One region of the Streptomyces sp. 11-1-2 genome, then DNA from elsewhere that is predicted to be linked to it. Evidence: predicted binding sites of a transcription regulator. Region 1 holds the regulator's gene; each other region holds the start of a gene.
What was found. The regulator HrcA, encoded in region 1, represses chaperone genes, less so after heat shock. The targets are predictions, from matches to a motif close to TTNGCACTCNGNNNNNCNGAGTGCNAA.
Positions count from the first base shown of each region.

Region 2: a site for HrcA is predicted at 1,444-1,470, ahead of groES (co-chaperone GroES). Genes of this name have one in related genera too.
Region 3: a site for HrcA is predicted at 1,781-1,807, ahead of groL (chaperonin GroEL). Genes of this name have one in related genera too.

Region 1 is NZ_CP022545.1:4,135,131-4,138,404, reverse strand. Features, by position in the region: gene CGL27_RS17670 (MBL fold metallo-hydrolase) at 1-522, opposite strand, end outside; gene hrcA (heat-inducible transcriptional repressor HrcA) at 687-1,703, shown strand; gene dnaJ (molecular chaperone DnaJ) at 1,704-2,837, shown strand; gene CGL27_RS17655 (nitronate monooxygenase) at 3,024-3,274, shown strand, end outside.
Region 2 is NZ_CP022545.1:6,560,146-6,563,419, forward strand. Features, by position in the region: gene CGL27_RS28100 (methyltransferase domain-containing protein) at 1-124, opposite strand, end outside; gene CGL27_RS28105 (polysaccharide deacetylase family protein) at 169-1,272, shown strand; gene groES (co-chaperone GroES) at 1,620-1,928, shown strand; gene groL (chaperonin GroEL) at 2,020-3,274, shown strand, end outside.
Region 3 is NZ_CP022545.1:5,314,865-5,318,138, reverse strand. Features, by position in the region: gene thrC (threonine synthase) at 1-710, shown strand, start outside; gene CGL27_RS22185 (MoaD/ThiS family protein) at 707-985, shown strand; gene CGL27_RS22180 (cold-shock protein) at 1,395-1,601, shown strand; gene groL (chaperonin GroEL) at 1,969-3,274, shown strand, end outside.

The sequences.
Region 1 (3,274 bases):
GCAGAAGACCACCTCGGGCCGGCCGGGCACCAGAACGGCCAGGTCATGGGCGGTGTGGCCGGGCCCCACATTGGCCAGCAGCACCGGCCGGTCGCCCAGGTCGAGGGTGAGCTCCCCGGAGACCAGGTGGTGCGGGCCGACCAGATGGTCCACGGCCTCGGTGGCGGCGTCCCGGTCCACTCCGTGGCGGATCGCGTCCTCGCGCAGCGTCTCCCGCTCACGGCGCAGCAGCTCGTCCATGCCCGTGGCCCCGTACACCTCGCAGCCCGCGAAGGCGGCCGAGCCCAGGACGTGGTCGAAGTGCGGATGGGTGAGCGCGATCCGGGTGGGGCGGCGGCCGGTCAGCCGGGTGATCAGGGCGCGCAGCTCGGCCCCGGCGCGCAGGGTCGCGCCGGTGTCCACGACGAGGATGCCGGTCCGGCCGACGACCACGCCGACCGTCTCGTCCCACTCCGGCATCCGACGGCGGGCCACACCGGGTGCGAGCCGCTCCCAGCCTGCCTCTTCCCAACACGTCTCCATACCGCGACGCTAGCTCAACGGGGATGGGGGAGAGTTGCTGCCAGCGGCGGCTCTTGCCCATGCCACCGCACCCCGCCGTACACTGGCAGAGGGGTTCTGGCACTCGTGCCCGGTGAGTGCCAGGCGGACGACCTGATGAGACCGCTGGACTGGAGGTGCGCGGGGTGCTCAGCGAACGCAGACTCGAGGTGCTGCGTGCCATTGTCCAGGACTATGTGGGGACGGAGGAGCCGGTCGGCTCCAAGGCGCTCACCGAGCGGCACCGGCTGGGGGTCTCCCCGGCCACGGTGCGTAACGACATGGCCGCTCTGGAGGACGAGGGGTTCATCGCCCAGCCGCATACGAGCGCCGGGCGGATCCCCACGGACAAGGGCTATCGCCTCTTCGTGGACAAGCTGGCGGGAGTGAAGCCGCTGTCCAGCCCGGAGCGGCGGGCCATTCAGAACTTCCTGGACGGCGCGGTCGACCTCGATGACGTGGTGGGCCGCACGGTCCGGCTGCTGGCGCAGCTGACCCGGCAGGTGGCGGTGGTGCAGTATCCGTCGCTGACCCGTTCGACGGTGCGCCATGTGGAGCTGCTGCCGCTGGCCACGGCCCGGGTGATGCTGGTGCTGATCACGGATACCGGCCGGGTGGAGCAGCGCATGGTGGACTGCCCCACCCCGATCACCGAGGACTCGCTGGCCGATCTGCGCGCCCGGCTCAACAGCCGGGTCGTGGGTCGGCGTTTCGCGGATGTGCCGCAGTTGGTGCAGGATCTTCCGGAGTCCTTCGAACAGGAGGACCGGGGGACCGTCTCGATCGTGCTGTCGACCTTGCTCGAGACGCTTGTGGAGGAGACCGAGGAGCGGCTGATGATCGGCGGCACCGCGAACCTCACGCGTTTCGTGCATGATTTCCCCCTGACGATCCGGCCCGTCCTGGAGGCACTCGAGGAGCATGTCGTCCTCCTCAAGTTGCTGGGCGAGGCCAAGGACTCGGGTATGACCGTGCGGATCGGGCATGAGAATGCTCACGAGGGGCTCAACGCCACCTCGGTCGTCGCGGTCGGCTACGGTTCCGGCGACGAGGCGGTCGCCAAACTCGGCGTGGTCGGACCGACCCGCATGGACTACCCCGGAACGATGGGAGCGGTACGCGCAGTGGCACGTTACGTCGGACAGATCCTGGCGGAGTCGTAAGTGGCGACGGACTACTACGCAGTCCTGGGCGTGCCGCGTGATGCCTCGCAGGACCAGATCAAGAAGGCATTCCGCCGGCTCGCACGCGAGCTGCATCCGGATGTGAACCCGGATCCGAAGACCCAGGAGCGGTTCAAGGAGATCAACGCCGCTTACGAGGTCTTGTCGGACCCACAGAAGAAGCAGGTCTACGACCTGGGCGGGGACCCGATGTCCGGGGCGGGCGGCGGTGGTGCCGGCGGCTTCGGAGGGGGCTTCGGCAACTTCTCCGACATCATGGACGCGTTCTTCGGGACCGCCTCGCAGCGCGGTCCGCGCTCCAGGACCCGGCGCGGTCAGGACGCGATGATCCGGCTGGACGTGGAGCTCAGCGAGGCCGCGTTCGGGACCACCAAGGACATCCAGGTCGACACCGCGGTCGTCTGCACCACGTGCAGCGGCGAGGGCGCGGCGCCGGGCACCTCGGCGCAGACCTGTGACATGTGCCGTGGCCGCGGTGAGGTCTCCCAGGTGACGCGGTCCTTCCTGGGCCAGGTCATGACCTCGCGGCCGTGCCCCCAGTGCCAGGGCTTCGGCACCGTGGTGCCGACTCCGTGCCCGGAGTGCGCGGGCGACGGCCGGATCCGCTCGCGGCGCACCCTGACCGTGAAGATCCCCGCCGGTGTGGACAACGGCACCAGGATCCAGTTGGCCGGTGAGGGCGAGGTCGGACCGGGCGGCGGCCCGGCGGGCGACCTGTACGTGGAGATCCACGAGGTCCCGCACCCGGTCTTCCAGCGGCGCGGTGACGATATGCACTGCACGGTGACCATCCCGATGACGGCGGCGTCGCTGGGCACCAAGGTTCCGCTGGAGACGCTGGACGGCATGGAGGAGGTCGACATCCGGCCCGGCACCCAGTCCGGCCAGTCGATCCCGCTACACCAGCGCGGCGTCACCCATCTGCGGGGCGGCGGCCGGGGCGATCTGATCGTGCATGTCGAGGTGACCACCCCGACCAAGCTCGACCCGGAGCAGGAGGAGCTGCTGCGGCGGCTGTCGAAGCTGCGTGGCGAGGAGCGCCCGATCGGCGAATTCAAGCCGGGGCAGCAAGGGCTGTTCTCGCGACTGAAGGATGCGTTCAACGGACGGTAGGCGCTCCGGCCGGGGGTACGGGGGTTGTCCCCCGGGGGAGTGCGGTAAGCCGGGGCAGCAAGGGCTGTTCTCGCGTTTGAAGGATGCGTTCAACGGACGGTAGGCGCTTCCGGGCCGCGATACGGCCCGTAAGGGCGCCACTGATCCGGTGGTGGGCTCGTGTGGAGGGCATGGCACGATGTGGCCATGTCCTCCGCGCTGACCGATCTTTACCGGTACCCGATCGTGCAGGCGCCGATGGCGGGTGGAGCCTCCTGCCCGCAGCTCGCCGCCACTGTCTCCGAGGCCGGTGGCCTCGGTTTCCTCGCTGCCGGCTACAAGACGCCGGAAGCGATGTATGAGGAGATCAAACAGCTGCGAGGGCTGACCGGCCGGCACTTCGGTGTCAATCTGTTCATGCCGCAGCCGTCCAACGCCGACACGGCCGCCGTCGGGGC
Region 2 (3,274 bases), 2.4 Mb from region 1:
CCCGGCGCAGCCGCGTCGCGGTGGCGAGCTCCTTCGCCGGGTCGTAGTCGCGGAGCCCGGAGAGCAGCGCCTGCCCCTCGTCGCCGAGCAGTGAGTCGAAGGCGTCAACGTCCACATGGCCCATTCTCCCCGCTCCCGTGAGCGCATTCGCCCGCGTACGGCGCGCATATGCGCGCCCCTGGACCGAAGATCGCTTATGTGATGATGATCAAGACTGGTTTTCCTCGCTGTCTGGTTCTCGTCGGCGCGGCAGCCGTGCTCACGGCCTGCGGATCCCTCGGCGCCGCCACCGAGCCGCACACCGGCTCCCGTCACGGTGTTCCCATGCCGCCGCCCTCCCTCGCCTCCCGGCTGGACGACCCGCCGTCGCCCTCGCAGCCGCCGTCCGGACGGGAGCCGGAGCGGCGGCCATCGGCGTCGTCCGGGCAGGGGTACGAGGGGTACGAGGGTGAGGCCCGGGACGGCGCGTTCCCGGACGTGCCGCCGCGCTCCGGTGACGCCTCGGCGTCCGCCTCGCCCCCGGCCGCGGGGACGTCCGGCACGGGCTCCGCGCTGTCGCGCTCGGCCCCGGTGGGCGCCTCCGACGCCTACCGCCGCTGGGGGCTGGACCGGCCGCTGGAGCGGCCTCCGGCCCCGCCCGCCGTCAAGCCCGCGCTCGGGCGGTCGGGGCCGCAGCAGTGGGGGCTGCCGCCGATCGTGCGGCAGGTGCCGACCGACCAGCGGGTGGTCTTCGTGACGATCGACGACGGGATCGAGAAGGACCCGCGCTTCGTGGAGCAGGCCCGCGAGCTCGGGCTGCCGTTCACCGCGTTCCTTACCGACAACGTGATCGGGGACCACTACGACTACTTCGACCAGCTGCGCCGGCTCGGCAATCCCATGGAGAACCACACCCTCACCCACCCCAGCCTGGCCGGTATGGCCTACGACGACCAGGTGCGGGAGATCTGCGGCCAGCGGGACATCCTGTGGAACCGCTTCGGTCAACAGCCGCGCCTCTTCCGTCCCCCTTTCGGGGAGTACGACGAGACGACGCTGCAGGCGGCGGGCTTCTGCGGCGCGCGGACCGTGGTGCTGTGGCGCGCCGAGATGGAGACCCACGGGCTGGCCTACCGCTCCGGCGACCATCTGCTGCCGGGGGACATCATCCTCGCGCACTTCCGGGGGCCGGAGCAGCTTGAGGGGCAGTCGATGACCGAGTGGATCACAGCGCTGGTGCGGGCGATCCAGGCCCAGGGCTTCACGATCGGGCGGCTGGAGGACTATGTGTGACGGCGCCTGGGGGGAGGGGCCGCGCAGACGGCCTGGGGCTCTGGAGCGGGGCGGGGCTGCGCGGAGTGCCCGTGGTTCCGGAGAGAGTCGGGACGTGGTCGCAGCCCCCCCGGAGCGTGGCGGCCGTAAGGCGGTGAGGAGGTGGCGAGCGGGGGCTCGCCACCACGTCGCTTGGCACTCTAGTTGACTGAGTGCTAACCGCGTCATAATGTCGAGGCTGGCACTCGGGACCGATGAGTGCCAAGAGATACAGCGACGGGCAGGTCCGGCACCCGCGACGACGGATCCACCTGGTCGCCACCTCAGACAGTTGACCCCGTGAGATCTCCGAAGGGGGAGGTCGGATCGTGACGACCACCAGCTCCAAGGTTGCCATCAAGCCGCTCGAGGACCGCATTGTGGTCCAGCCGCTCGACGCCGAACAGACCACGGCCTCGGGCCTGGTCATTCCGGACACCGCCAAGGAAAAGCCCCAGGAGGGCGTCGTCCTGGCCGTGGGCCCGGGCCGCTTCGAGGACGGCAAGCGCCTTCCGCTCGACGTCTCCGTCGGTGACGTCGTGCTCTACAGCAAGTACGGCGGCACCGAGGTGAAGTACAGCGGCGAGGAGTACCTCGTCCTCTCGGCTCGCGACGTCCTCGCGATCGTCGAGAAGTAATCACCGAAGTTTTGCCTATGAGCCGTGCCCCGGTGCCCGCGTCTGAAACCGGGGTCGGGGCGCGGTTCGTTTGAGAGGACATACGCAACTCATGGCGAAGATCCTGAAGTTCGACGAGGACGCCCGTCGCGCCCTCGAGCGTGGCGTCAACAAGCTTGCGGACACCGTCAAGGTGACGATCGGCCCCCGTGGCCGCAACGTCGTCATCGACAAGAAGTTCGGTGCTCCGACCATCACCAACGACGGTGTCACGATCGCCCGCGAGGTCGAGGTCGAGGACCCGTACGAGAACCTGGGCGCCCAGCTCGTCAAGGAGGTGGCGACCAAGACCAACGACATCGCGGGTGACGGCACCACCACCGCGACCGTGCTGGCCCAGGCCCTGGTCCGCGAGGGCCTGAAGAACGTGGCCGCGGGCGCCTCCCCGGCCGCCCTCAAGAAGGGCATCGACGCGGCGGTCAAGGCCGTCTCGGACGACCTGCTGGCCACCGCCCGCCCGATCGACGAGAAGTCCGACATCGCCGCCGTGGCCGCGCTGTCCGCGCAGGACAAGCAGGTCGGCGAGCTGATCGCCGAGGCGATGGACAAGGTCGGCAAGGACGGTGTCATCACCGTCGAGGAGTCCAACACCTTCGGCCTGGAGCTCGACTTCACCGAGGGCATGGCCTTCGACAAGGGCTACCTCTCGCCGTACATGGTCACCGACCAGGAGCGGATGGAGGCCGTCCTCGAGGACCCGTACATCCTGATCCACCAGGGCAAGATCGCCTCGATCCAGGACCTGCTGCCGCTCCTGGAGAAGATCATCCAGGCCAACGCCAGCAAGCCGCTGCTGATCATCGCCGAGGACGTGGAGGGCGAGGCCCTCTCGACCCTCGTCGTCAACAAGATCCGCGGCACCTTCAACGCCGTCGCGGTGAAGGCCCCGGGCTTCGGTGACCGCCGTAAGGCCATGCTCGGCGACATCGCCACCCTTACGGGCGGCACCGTCATCGCCGAAGAGGTCGGCCTCAAGCTGGACCAGGTCGGTCTGGACGTGCTGGGCACCGCCCGCCGCGTGACCGTCACCAAGGACGACACCACGATCGTCGACGGTGGCGGCAAGAGCGACGAGGTCACCGGCCGCGTCAACCAGATCAAGGCCGAGATCGAGGCCACGGACTCCGACTGGGACCGCGAGAAGCTGCAGGAGCGGCTCGCGAAGCTGGCCGGCGGCGTGTGCGTGATCCGCGTGGGCGCGGCCACCGAGGTCGAGCTCAAGGAGAAGAAGCACCGCCTGGAGGACGCCATCTCCGCGACCCGCGCCGCGGTCGAGGAGGGCATCGTCTCCGGTGGTGGCTCCGCGC
Region 3 (3,274 bases), 1.2 Mb from region 1:
TCGGCATCGAGGGCAACTACGACGACGTCAACCGCTTCTGCAGCGAGCTGATCGGCGACCCGGTGGGCGAGGGCTGGGGCTTCGTCAACGTCAATCTGCGGCCGTACTACGGCGAGGGTTCCAAGACCCTGGCGTACGAGATCTGCGAGCAGCTCGGCTGGCGGCTGCCGGACCAGATCGTCATCCCGATCGCCTCGGGCTCCCAGCTCACCAAGATCGACAAGGGGCTGAAGGAGCTGATCGCGATCGGTCTGGTCGAGGACAAGCCCTACAAGATCTTCGGCGCCCAGGCCGAGGGCTGCTCCCCGGTCTCCGCCGCCTTCAAGGCCGGCCATGACGTCGTCCGGCCGCAGAAGCCGCAGACCATCGCCAAGTCGCTGGCCATCGGCAACCCCGCGGACGGCCCTTACGTCCTGGACATCGCCCGCCGTACGGGCGGCGCGGTGGAGGACGTGAACGACGAGCAGATCGTCGACGCGATCAAGCTGCTCGCCCGCACCGAGGGGATCTTCGCGGAGACCGCGGGCGGGGTGACCGTCGGCGTGACCAAGAAGCTGATCGAGGACGGTCTGCTCGACCCGTCCCTGACGACCGTCGTGCTCAACACCGGCGACGGCCTCAAGACCCTCGACGCGGTGGCCCCCACCACGGGTCCCTCCGCCATCATCCGCCCCACCCTTGACTCGTTCCGAGAGGCTGGTCTCGCATGAGCGTCAACGTCCGAATCCCGACCATCCTGCGCACCTACACCGCCGGTCAGGCCGAGGTCCCCGCCGAGGGCGCGACCCTCGCCGAGGTCCTGGCGGACCTGGAGAAGAACCACCAGGGCATCGCGGCCCGCGTGCTGGACGACACCGGCAAGCTCCGCCGCTTCGTCAACGTCTACGTCAATGACGACGACGTCCGCTTCGCCGATGGCCTGGCCACGGCTACCCCGGACGGTGCCGGGATCTCGATCATCCCGGCGGTCGCGGGCGGCTGCTGACCCCGCGTCCACCCTCCTCACCTTTGGCATCGCCCCGTCCGGGGACAACCGGACGGGGCGATTCCGTGTGTGGAATCGCGATACAGTTGCCCTGATTCCCCGATGGCCCCCGGGCCGGAACCACATATGAGAACTCGTCAAGTTGTGCGTAAAGTGTGAGCGCGAATTGTCGGGTTGGTTCCCTATGTCCCGCCCGGCTTGCCCGAACTTCACATAAATTCTCACTTTTAACCGTTCGGCCGTGCCCAGAATTCTCGTCCGATTGACCTGTTGCAGAGGGCGTTGGGACGGATACATTCAGCGGCGGTCGACGCGTTCCGGCGCACACCCCCCACATCCGGGGGGTGAGGTCTGACCCGGGTCCGCGGAGTGCGGTCCTGCGCAAGGGCCAGCAATAGGGGAGTTAGGAATGGCTCAGGGCACCGTCAAGTGGTTCAACGCGGAGAAGGGGTACGGCTTCATCGCGGTCGACGGTGGTGCGGACGTGTTCGTCCACTACAGCGCGATCCAGATGGACGGGTACCGCACCCTCGAGGAAGGCCAGCGGGTCGAGTTCGAGATCTCGCAGGGTCAGAAGGGCCCGCAGGCCGACATGGTCCGCGTGGCCGTAGGCTGACGCGCCGACGCGACGCAGCTGAACAGTACAGTCCGAAGGGTCCGTGTCCCGGCCAGGGTACGGACCCTTCGGCGTGTCCGCGCTGATCGTTACGGGGTTGATGCAGGGGGCGGATGGCCTCCGGCCGCTTGCGCCCGCCCGTCACCCGGCCGCCACCCCCCAAGGATGGCCTCCGGCCGCTTGCACTCTATAGGTCCGAGTGCTAATCATTGGCGTTAGCACTCTGACGTTGAGAGTGACAGAAGGACCGGGTCGGTGAGGCCCGCCAGGCCATGCGGGGCAAGGAACCGCACGGTAGGCAGGCCGTCCGTCGCGGGCGCCAGCGCGGTCCGGAGCAATCCACCCCGTCTTGGGAGGACCACTTCACATGGCCAAGATCATCGCGTTCGACGAGGAGGCGCGGCGCGGCCTCGAGCGCGGGATGAACCAGCTCGCCGACGCCGTCAAGGTCACCCTCGGCCCCAAGGGCCGTAACGTCGTCCTCGAGAAGAAGTGGGGCGCCCCCACGATCACCAACGATGGTGTTTCCATCGCCAAGGAGATCGAGCTCGAGGACGCGTACGAGAAGATCGGCGCCGAGCTGGTCAAGGAGGTCGCGAAGAAGACGGACGACGTCGCCGGTGACGGCACGACGACCGCGACCGTCCTCGCCCAGGCGCTGGTCAAGGAGGGCCTCCGCAACGTCGCCGCGGGTGCCAACCCGATGGCGCTCAAGCGCGGTATCGAGAAGGCCGTCGAGGCCGTCTCCGCCCAGCTTCTCGAGCAGGCCAAGGACGTGGAGACCAAGGAGCAGATCGCCTCCACCGCCTCCATCTCCGCTGCCGACACCCAGATCGGTGAGCTCATCGCCGAGGCGATGGACAAGGTCGGCAAGGAAGGTGTCATCACCGTCGAGGAGTCGCAGACCTTCGGGCTCGAACTCGAGCTCACCGAGGGCATGCGCTTCGACAAGGGCTACATCTCCCCGTACTTCGCGACGGACATGGAGCGTATGGAGTCGTCGCTCGACGACCCGTACATCCTGATCGTCAACTCCAAGATCAGCAGCGTGAAGGACCTCCTCCCGCTGCTCGAGAAGGTCATGCAGTCGGGCAAGCCGCTGCTGATCATCGCCGAGGACGTCGAGGGCGAGGCCCTGGCCACCCTGGTCGTCAACAAGATCCGTGGCACCTTCAAGTCCGTCGCCGTCAAGGCCCCGGGCTTCGGTGACCGCCGTAAGGCCATGCTCGGTGACATCGCCATCCTTACCGGTGGCACCGTCATCTCCGAGGAGGTCGGCCTCAAGCTGGAGAACGCCGGGCTGGACCTGCTCGGCCGCGCCCGTAAGGTCACCGTCACCAAGGACGAGACCACCATCGTGGACGGCGCCGGCGACACCGACCAGGTGCAGGGCCGCGTCAACCAGATCCGAGCCGAGATCGAGTCCTCGGACTCGGACTACGACCGCGAGAAGCTGCAGGAGCGCCTGGCGAAGCTGGCCGGCGGCGTGGCCGTCATCAAGGCCGGTGCCGCCACCGAGGTCGAGCTCAAGGAGCGCAAGCACCGCATCGAGGACGCGGTGCGCAACGCCAAGGCGGCCGTCGAGGAGGGCATCGTCGCCGGTGGTGGCGTGGCCCTGCTGCAGACCGTCTCGGTCTTCGAGAAGCTGGAGCTCGAGGGCGACGAGGCCACCG